Regions from separate parts of the Rahnella sp. RFA10(1/100) genome, predicted to be linked through region 1. Evidence: predicted binding sites of a transcription regulator. Region 1 holds the regulator's gene; each other region holds the start of a gene.
What was found. Region 1 encodes CRP, which controls carbon source genes, mostly activating them, when cyclic AMP is high. Its sites were predicted from a motif close to ATGTGANNNNNNTCACAT; they were not measured.
Positions count from the first base shown of each region.

Region 2: the regulator CRP is predicted to act here: its motif matches at 1,499-1,516, upstream of ETV65_RS20225 (2-hydroxycarboxylate transporter family protein).
Region 3: the regulator CRP is predicted to act here: its motif matches at 1,625-1,642, upstream of rhaS (rhamnose ABC transporter substrate-binding protein).

Region 1 is NZ_SEWR01000005.1:14,803-18,087, reverse strand. It holds gene ETV65_RS15760 (YccS/YhfK family putative transporter) at 1-1,002, opposite strand, end outside; gene crp (cAMP-activated global transcriptional regulator CRP) at 1,064-1,696, opposite strand; gene ETV65_RS15750 (OsmC family protein) at 2,059-2,466, shown strand; gene ETV65_RS15745 (phosphoribulokinase) at 2,470-3,285, opposite strand, start outside.
Region 2 is NZ_SEWR01000008.1:22,473-25,757, reverse strand. It holds gene ETV65_RS20225 (2-hydroxycarboxylate transporter family protein) at 72-1,427, opposite strand; gene ETV65_RS20220 (sensor histidine kinase) at 1,747-3,285, shown strand, end outside.
Region 3 is NZ_SEWR01000004.1:36,834-40,118, forward strand. It holds gene aldA (aldehyde dehydrogenase) at 1-387, opposite strand, end outside; gene rhaS (HTH-type transcriptional activator RhaS) at 575-1,393, opposite strand; gene rhaS (rhamnose ABC transporter substrate-binding protein) at 1,785-2,777, shown strand; gene ETV65_RS13605 (sugar ABC transporter ATP-binding protein) at 2,846-3,285, shown strand, end outside.

The DNA of each region.
Region 1 (3,285 bases):
GGTCCGCAGCAGGCGCGCAATGCGGCTGAAATGGTAATAACAAAACTGGCCAACCGGATTGTCCGGGTTACGCGCGGCGATTTTCTCCAGCGCAGCCAGCTCATTGGCCATGGTAAAGCGCTCAGATAAACGGTGATAAAGAATATCGCCGGCAATCACCCGAAGACGGGTGGAAATCACCTGCGCATTGCGGCGGATTACCGCTTCTGCATGGCTTTCCTCAACCAGTTTCTGTACTTCCTCCGGCTGATGCAGGCTGACGGTAATGTGCTCCTGCAAATCGAGAGCAACCTGAAAAAGCTGAAACAGTCGCTTATGGTGATGATGATGTCCGTGTTGTGGCAGCATGTGTAATTGCTGATAAAGCAGGGCAATCAGATCGATAACCTGCTGCTGACGGGTAAGTAATGGCGGCAACGCCGTCTCGGGATCGGTATGTTGCGTCAGCAGACTGTACTTGGCCTCGAAATAATCCGCGAGTTGCAGATAAAGCTGGCTGAGCGTTTCGCGCATAGGCTGTTCTTGCGAAATACGAAACCACACCCAGTTAAACACCCCGTACCAGGCTGTGCCTGCTGCGAACAGCACCGGTGCCTGCCACATCGGGCGCACACCGACCATACTCAGCGTGAAAATAGTGGCTACCAGCGCGCCGGGTAACAGGCGCGCATGTAACGGGCTGATTTCACCGGTAACGCCGAGCAATAACGCCAGCGATAGCATGATCAGCGGCAGCGGAACGTACCAGTTTTCCAGCATCAGTTGCAGCAGAATGCTGCTCACGGCAAACAGTGAACCGCCGACGATCAGACGTTTGAAAAAGCGTTTGTGCGGGGTATCCAGACCGGCGATGTTACAGCAGGCCGGGCAGAGGGAAAACAGCAGACCCATTTGCAAGTTGCCAAACAGCCAGCAAATGCCAACAGGCAGGCACAACACCAGCGTCTGGCGCAGCGCGTAATTCACTTCAGGATGGTAAAACAGTTTTCGCCATAACGTCATGGGTAAAGCTTAGCCCATAAAAAAGGCGCGACAGTATTCTGCCGCGCCAATTTTCGAGGGATTAACGTGTGCCGTAAACGACAATCGTTTTCCCGTGTGCGGAGATCAGGCTCTGATCTTCCAGCATTTTGAGGATTCGTCCGACTGTTTCACGTGAACAACCGACGATTTGGCCAATTTCCTGACGGGTAATCTTGATTTGCATCCCGTCCGGATGGGTCATTGCATCAGGCTGTTTAGCCAGGTTGAGCAACGTTTGAGCGATACGACCGGTTACGTCGAGGAAGGCAAGGTTGCCGACTTTCTCTGACGTCACTTGCAGACGGTTGGCCATCTGCGCGGAGAGACGCATCAGAATATCCGGGTTAACCTGAATCAGCTGGCGGAACTTTTTATACGAAATTTCAGCCACTTCACAGGCAGTTTTAGCACGTACCCAGGCACTACGTTCCTGACCTTCTTCGAAGAGTCCCAGCTCACCGATGAAGTCACCTTGGTTAAGGTAGGACAGTATCATTTCCTTGCCTTCTTCATCTTTAATCAGGACAGCAACTGACCCTTTCACGATGTAGTAAAGCGTTTCGGCTTTTTCACCCTGGTGAATCAGCGTACTTTTAGAAGGATACTTATGTATATGACAGTGAGACAGGAACCATTCAAGAGTCGGGTCTGTTTGTGGCTTGCCGAGAACCATTAGCTATTATCCTCTGTTGTTATCGCTGCCCAAAATCACAGGGCTCAGAGTTCCCTGTATGGCACTTCAAATCCAAAGCGCCCTTTCAGCATATAACTCCCCAGAAATGCTGCAAGCGGATGTCGGAGTGCAACAGCCTGTTTATTGCTGTTAACACCGTGGGTTCTGTTCTTAAACCGCAAAAACCGTCACCGCAATTTACTGGAAAGTATGTTTCGGCTTTGTTTGTAGCACAGGTTTGAGATGCTGTCTTCTGTTGTCTCGCTTCAGCATGATGGCGATCGGGTTACGTTGCCAGATTTTGGTCTAAAGGGTACTCTGAGAGCAGATTTCTAAAAGTTTATTCACCGGGAGAATAGTTCATGCACGCACGTGTCAAATGGGTTGAAGGGCTGACCTTTTTAGGTGAGTCAGCGTCGGGTCATCAGATTTCAATGGATGGTAACGCGGGCGATAAAGCCCCAAGCCCGATGGAAATGTTACTGATGTCCGCAGGCGGCTGCAGTGCAATTGACGTGGTATCTATTTTACAGAAAGGCCGTAATGACGTGCGTGATTGTGAAGTGAAGCTGACTTCACAACGCCGCGAAGAAGCGCCGCGTCTGTTCACGCATATCAATCTGCATTTTATCGTCACCGGTAAGGATCTGACCGATAAGATTGTTGAACGTGCGGTCAGCCTTTCTGCCGAAAAATACTGTTCAGTGTCTCTGATGTTGGGTAAAGCGGCCACCATCACCCACAGCTTTGAAGTGATTGCAGCGGAATAAAGTTTACTCGATTTTCTTACCTTCCATCAGGCGCTGCACCAGTGGCGCCATGATCAGCTCCATCGCCAGCCCCATTTTCCCACCTGGTACCACCAGCGTTTTGATGTGCGAGATAAATGACCCCTGCAACATTGCCAGCAGATAGGGGAAATCGATGTCGTCCAGTCCCTGGAAATGGATCACCACAAAGCTTTCATCCAGTGACGGAATGGCTTTTGCTGCGAACGGGTTTGAGGTGTCGATAGTCGGCACACGCTGGAAGTTGATGTGGGTGCGGGAAAACTGCGGCGTAATGTAGCTGATATAATCATCCATCGAACGCACGACGGAATCCATCACTGCTTCACGTGAATGGCCACGCTCCCCGGTATCGCGCACCAGTTTCTGGATCCACTCCAGGTTAACGATAGGCACAACGCCGACCAGCAAATCGACCTGGGCGGCGACATCAATTTTGTCTGTCACTACACCGCCGTGCAGGCCTTCATAGAATAAGATATCCGTTGGTTCCGGCAACGCCTGCCATGGCGTAAACGTGCCCGGCACCTGATTATAGGGAACCGCTTCGTCATAAGTATGCAAATACTTACGTGAACGGCCGGTGCCGGTTTTGCCATATTCGATAAAGCTTTTTTCCAGCAAACCAAAGTCATTGGCTTCCGGCCCGAAATAACTGATGTGGCGCCCGAGATCGCGTGCCTTACGGATCGCCGCATCCATTTCAGGACGGGTGAAATGGTGAAAACTGTCGCCTTCCAGCTCCGCAGCGCGTAAGCCAAGCTGTTGAAATATTTTACGAAACGCCACGCTGGTGGTCGT
Region 2 (3,285 bases), on a different contig from region 1:
CCCCGCAATGTGTCTAAAAACAGACGCAGGGGCGTTCTCTGTGTCCCCCTTCGGCTGAAGGGGGGAAGATGTTATGCGAAGAATTTCGCCAGCACGAATAATCCGACGGATACGTTAATTGCGCCGCCTATGCGGGTAGCAATTTGCGCGAAGGGCATCAGCGTCATGCGGTTACCGGATGTCAGAATTGCCACGTCACCGGTGCCGCCCTGCCCGCTCTGACAGCAGGAGACGATCGCCACATCGATAGGATGCATGCCGATTTTCTTACCCACATAAAAGCCGGTGCCGACCAGCGCCATTACGGTGGTCACAATCACCAGCAGGTTCTGAATAGTGAAAGCGTTGATCAGCTCCTGCCAAGGCGTAATGGCCACCCCCACCGCGAATAACACCGGATAAGTTACCGCCGTACGGAAGAATTTATACACCGTCATTGAACCGTGCTGAATAGTCGGCGAAACGCCGTTAGCCAGTTTCACCAGCACCGCCGCAAACAGCATGCCCACGGGCGCCGGCAGGCCAATCCATTTCTGGCCCAGCATTCCGACCATGTACAACAGGATCGCCAGCAGTGCGCCACAGGCCAGCGCATTGACGCCCGGGTTACCGTTAAATTCCTCAGTACCGCTGCCCATCTTGCCGTTGCCCGACGGCATCAGCTGGCCTTCACCCGTCAGATGTGGATAACGTTTCCCCAGCTGATTCAGCACACCCGCCAGCACAATGGCCGTCAGACCGCCAAGCATAACAATCGGCAGAATGCGCCCAAGCGCCACACCTTGCTCCATATGCAGGATGGTCGCGTAACCCATCGACAGCGGGATTGCGCCTTCTCCTACACCACCGGCCATGATTGGCAGGATCAGGAAAAAGAAGGTTTGCACCGGCGGTAAACCTAAAACCGTGCCCATCGCCATACCGGCGATCATCCCGACAACTTCGCCGCACAGCATCGGCACAAAAATACGCATAAAGCCCTGAATCAACACCTGACGATTCATGCTCATGATGCTGCCGACAATAATGCAGCAAATATAGAGGTAGAGAATATTGGTGGATTTATAAAATTTGACCGTGGAGTCAACAACAACATCCGGCAGCAGACCATAATGCACCATCGCCGAAGGAATAAACGTGGCACAAATCGCCGCGGCCCCCAGTTTCCCTACCACAGGTAAGCGTTTACCGAACTCACCGCAGGCAAAGCCGAAGAAGGCCAGCGTGGCGACCATCACCACGATGTCGCTCGGCAACTTGCCGTTCAGGCAGTCAAGCAGGATCAGTACGCCCGCCAGCAGAAAAAATGGCAGCGGGATGATGCCTATTTTGTAGTTATCAAGAATGTGCCACCATTTTTGTCTGGCTGAAAGGCCGGAGGTTTTCGTTTCTTTGACAGCGATGTAGGAATCGTCGGTTGTGCTCATGACATTGCCTCTTTCTTCGGGAGTCTTTTCTTATTGATGGTCTGAGCATATGAAAACGACCGGTCAGCCGGATGTGAGGTTGTTCAAATTAAAATCGCAGGGATAAAGGTTGTTATGGTGTTTATGGTGTTAATGCACCTTGCTTTATAAGGATTATAAGATTAGTAGTAAAACCCACCTTTAACCCTGTCATTACTGTGTGAAATCATCGCCATTTTAATCTCCTGTTCACAACTCTGCTTCTCTGCGATTACGGCTCACATTTTGCCGTGATAGGCTTATTCAATGTATGTTTTAAGTTCGCCTTGCAGCAGGTCGTATGAAATTCAGATTACCTTTTCAGGTAAAACTCTTTTTATCTCTGGTGGTATTTTCCTGCGTGTTGCTGGCACTGCTGGGGGCGATTTTATTTCATATTATCGACCGCCAGTTGCATCATGATCTCGGTCAGCGTGCCCGGGTTCAGGCCAGCGAGATTGCGCTGATGCCAGGGCTGGCGCAGAAAGTTAAGGCGCGGGATATTTCCGGCATCGCGCAGCTTATCCAGCCATTACGCGATAAAAGTGACGCCAGTTATATCGTCATCGGCGACACCCGCGAGCTGCATCTTTATCATTCCGAATCGCCGGATCGCGTAGACCTGCCGATGATCGGCGGTGATAACGCCGGTGTACTGGCCGGTAAAACCATTATTTCTGTGCGTCAGGGCGGCATTGGCGTTTCATTACGCAGCAAAGCCCCGATTCTGGATGCGAATAACCAGGTGATCGGGATTGTTTCGGTCGGTTATCTCACCTCATATATCGACAATATTAATGGCCGCCGTCTGGCGCAGGCCGGTTTATACGGTTTGCTGCTTTTATTATTGTTGTTTATCTTTTCCTGGATGTTTACCCGTAACGTTAAAAGACAGATGTTCTGGCTGGAACCCAAAGATATCGCCCTGCTGGTTCGCCAGCAAAAAGCTTTACTGGAAGCCATGTATGAAGGCGTATTTGCGGTTAACGCTGAAAAGCAGCTGATTTCCATTAACCGGGCTGCGCGTGAATTGCTCGATATCCGCCGGCCCGAAAACGAACTGCTGGGTAAACCCCTGGCGGAGGTGCTTCAGACGCCTCCCGCATTCTTCACGCAAAGCGGCATCAGTGGAAATAACAGTCAACATGATCAGATTACGGTACTTAATCAGCGCCAGGTGATCGTCAACCGCGTGCCAATCGAACTGGAACCCGGTGCAGAGAGTGGCTGGGTATTCAGTTTCCGCGATAAAAATGACATTAATACGCTGAGCAGCCAGTTGAGTCAGGTGAAACGCTATGCTGATAATCTGCGCATCATGCGCCATGAACAGCTCAACTGGACCGCCACGCTGGCAGGTTTGTTGCAAATGCAGCGTTACGATGACGCCATGCACTATATACAGGCGCAATCGGAAGGCGCACAGGCGGTGCTGGATTTCGTCTCAGCGCGCTTTACCTCACCCGCGCTGTGCGGCCTGCTGCTGGGGAAATACGTCAGCGCGCGTGAAAAAGGCGTCGGGCTGAGTTTCGACCCGGCTTGTCAGCTCACCCGCATTCCGGCAGGCATTAGCGAAACCGAGCTGATGTCCGTAGTCGGTAACTTGCTCGATAACGCCGTGGACGCCACGCTGAAAGCGCTGTCGCCGCCTGCACCGGTTGAATTGTATATTTCCGACAGAAACCAGGAACTGCTGATTGAAGTCGCCGATCAGGGCAACGGTGTGGAAGATGCGCTCAAACCGCACCTGTTTGAACAAGGCGTCACCAGTAAGCCTTCCAGCGGACAGGACGCCACGGGTGCAGAACATGGCATCGGCCTGTATCTGGTTGCCGGTTAT
Region 3 (3,285 bases), on a different contig from region 1:
GTCGCTCTGAATGATTTCCCCTTCATAGCGACGGGCCCATTCCGCCATGTAGTCAAGATAATCGGCGGTGAACAGCACTTCGGTTTGCGCCAGGCCGTAGGTTTTACCGCCCTCCGCAATAATGGTTTCAGTCAGTTCGGCTTCGCGCTCACGGATACCGTCGGCGATTTTATGCAGCCATACGCCGCGTTCTACTGCAGGCAAGGCTTCCCAGCCCGGTTGCGCCGCTTCGGCCGCATCAATGGCTTTTTTAGCATCTTCAGCCGACCCTTCGGGGATCTGCGAAATCACGTGTTCTGTCGCCGGATTCACAACGTCAATCCATTTACCGCCCGTGTTTTCGACGAACTCGCCGTTGATGTACATACGTTTCTGAACTGTGCTCATGTAGCGTCTCCAAATACGGATAGAGGTGATGAACGAATTGTTAATAAAAAAGCTCTTTTTTGTGAAGTTTTAACAGCCTGTTCTATCCGGGGAGTCATTACCTTTCCGTGGTTGCCATTTAATTTTGAGAAATGGCAAAAATGTCATGGTCGGACTGACTGACATAACATTTTTGCAAATTACGGGGCTACTGGCGCACACTTCGGGGGGCATAACCAAATTCGCGTTTAAACAATGTGGAGAAATAATTGCTATCACAGAAACCGCAGTTGTGCGCAATCTCGGTTATCGGGCTGTCGCTGAAACGCAGCATGTTACGCGCATTGAGCAGACGCAGGCGGTTGAGGTAATTGAGCGGTGTGCAGCCGGTTTGCTGTTTCATCTGGCGATGCAAGGTGCGCAGCGACATTGAGAACCGCGCAGCCAGTTCAGGCCAGTCGACGTCCTCGTTGTAATGCTCATTCAACCAGTCCAGCAGATTGTTCAGATCACCGCCCTGCCCGCGATAACCCACCTCACGGCTGCCTTTGCGCAGTAACAATAACAGCTGCATAAAATATAATTCCTGCTGCGCCTGCGATTGCGGAGATTGCATAGCAGGGGATCGCGCCAGCAAATCAATCAGCATTTTAGCCTGGATTATCTGATTCGGACTGATGCGCCAGTGCGCAGGATAGACCCCGTCCACTTCCTGCGGCAGTAAATCACCGACGCCGTTGAGAAAACGAAACGCATTCGGGCTGCGATACAGCACGTTGGTCAGATGCAGGTGGTCGGTATCTTCATAGAGATGATGGTCGCAGTGGCGTACAAAACACACACTGCCCGAACTCAGGATCAGCGGCTGATCATTAAAAACGTGCGTGCCGGTGCCATGCTCAACCAGCACAATTTCATTGAAATCCTGATGATGATGTTCAGGAAAGGTTTCCTGCGGATAACGGGGTTCAATAGCGACCGGGAAATCTCCTGAGAGAAAATACTCACTACTGCGTAACACGGTCATTTCCGACTCCTTATTAACATTATCGTAATATCTTAGTCGGCGCCGGAGTGTCCATCGGGTTGAAACTGTGATCCGCCAGCCGCTTTTGAACAAAACATTCCCTTCCTTATTAAATCCTTTGCAATCCGGCACCCTGCGTAGCTTTATGCCCAATTTCAGTGCGGTTTTCTAAGACCGGTAATGTGTGTTTTTCTGACCGTTTGGCATGACCGAAACAAGATTGTTATCAAATTGTGAGGTTGTTCGCTTAAACCTTTGCATCTTTGCCATAGTTCGCGCTGAACTGGCACTCGCGGAAAGGTGAGCCTGTCAGCAACCTCCTAGAGTCGTGATCATGCGCCTGGCGCGTCGGCAATTTTTTAGTCGTTAAACTTTATGCGGAGTACAAACAATGAAATTAAAACACGTACTGAGCCTCACCCTGATGGCGGGCAGTATTCTGCTGGCAGGCGCGGCATCGGCAGAAGTGAAAATTGCACTGGTGGCAAAGTCGCTGGGCAACGGTTTTTTTGAAGCAGCAAACGTCGGCGCTCAGCAGGCTGCCAAAGAACTGGGTGATGTAAAAGTAATCTATACCGGCCCGACAACGACCACCGCCGAAGCGCAAATCGAAGTGCTAAATGGCCTGATTGCGCAGGGCGTCGACGCCATCGCCGTCTCGGCCAATGACCCCGATGCACTGGTGCCGGTGCTGAAAAAAGCCATGCAGCGCGGCATTAAAGTGGTGTCCTGGGATTCCGGTGTCGCCAAAGATGGCCGCCAGATCCATCTCAATCCCTCCAACAATGCATTGATTGGTGAAACCAACGTCAAACTGGCTGCCGACGCGCTGAAAGCGCTGAATGTGGAGAAAGGTGATGTCGCGATCCTGAGCGCAACCCCTACCTCCACCAACCAGAATCTGTGGATTGCGGAAATGAAAAAAGTGCTGCCGAAATACCCTTCGGTGAATCTGGTGACCGTCGCTTATGGTGATGATTTGTCAGATAAAAGCTACCGCGAAACCATTGGTCTGTTGAAATCCTATCCGGATCTGAAAGTGATTATTTCCCCTTCATCCGTGGGTATCGTGGCAGCGGCGCAGGCGGTCAAAGATCAGGGCAAAATCGGTAAGGTTTACGTTACAGGACTCGGGCTGCCGTCTGAAATGGCAGGCGCAGTGAAATCCGGTGCAACGAAAAGTTTTGCCATCTGGAACCCGATAGATCTGGGTTACGCCGCTACCTATCTGGCTGATGATTTGGTGAAAGGCACCGCCACTAAGACGGAAGCCAGCATGGGCCGTTTAGGTAAAGTGAAACTTGATGCAGACGGCAGCGGTGCAATGGCTGAACCTTTTGTCTACGACGCCAGTAATATCGATAAATTCTCTAAAATCTTCTGATCCTGAACGCGGCTGGCCGGATTACCGGTCAGCCGTTTTGTTGTACTTAGTCAGACTGGGGAAACAACATGAGTGATTCAGCGACACCGCTGTTGTCATTGCAGGGCATCAGCAAAGTCTTTCCGGGTGTCAGGGCGTTAAATAACGTTCACGTGGATTTGTATCCGGGTAAAGTAACCGCCCTGATTGGCGAAAACGGCGCGGGAAAATCAACGCTGGTGAAAGTCATGACCGGCATTTATCAGCCGGAGGAAGGGGAGTTGCACTATAAAGCTATTCCGATAAAACTGCCGAATCCCGAATCCGCCCACAAAGTTGGCATCACCGCTATCCATCAGGAAACCGTACTGTTTGACGAACTTTCTGTCACCGAGAATATCTTTGTCGGCCACTATCTTTATCACGGCATTTTCAAGCGTCTGAACTGGCAGGCGATGCATCAGCAGGCGCGTGATATCCTGACGCGACTTGAAGTGAATATTGACCCTCACGCTATCCTCAAAGAACT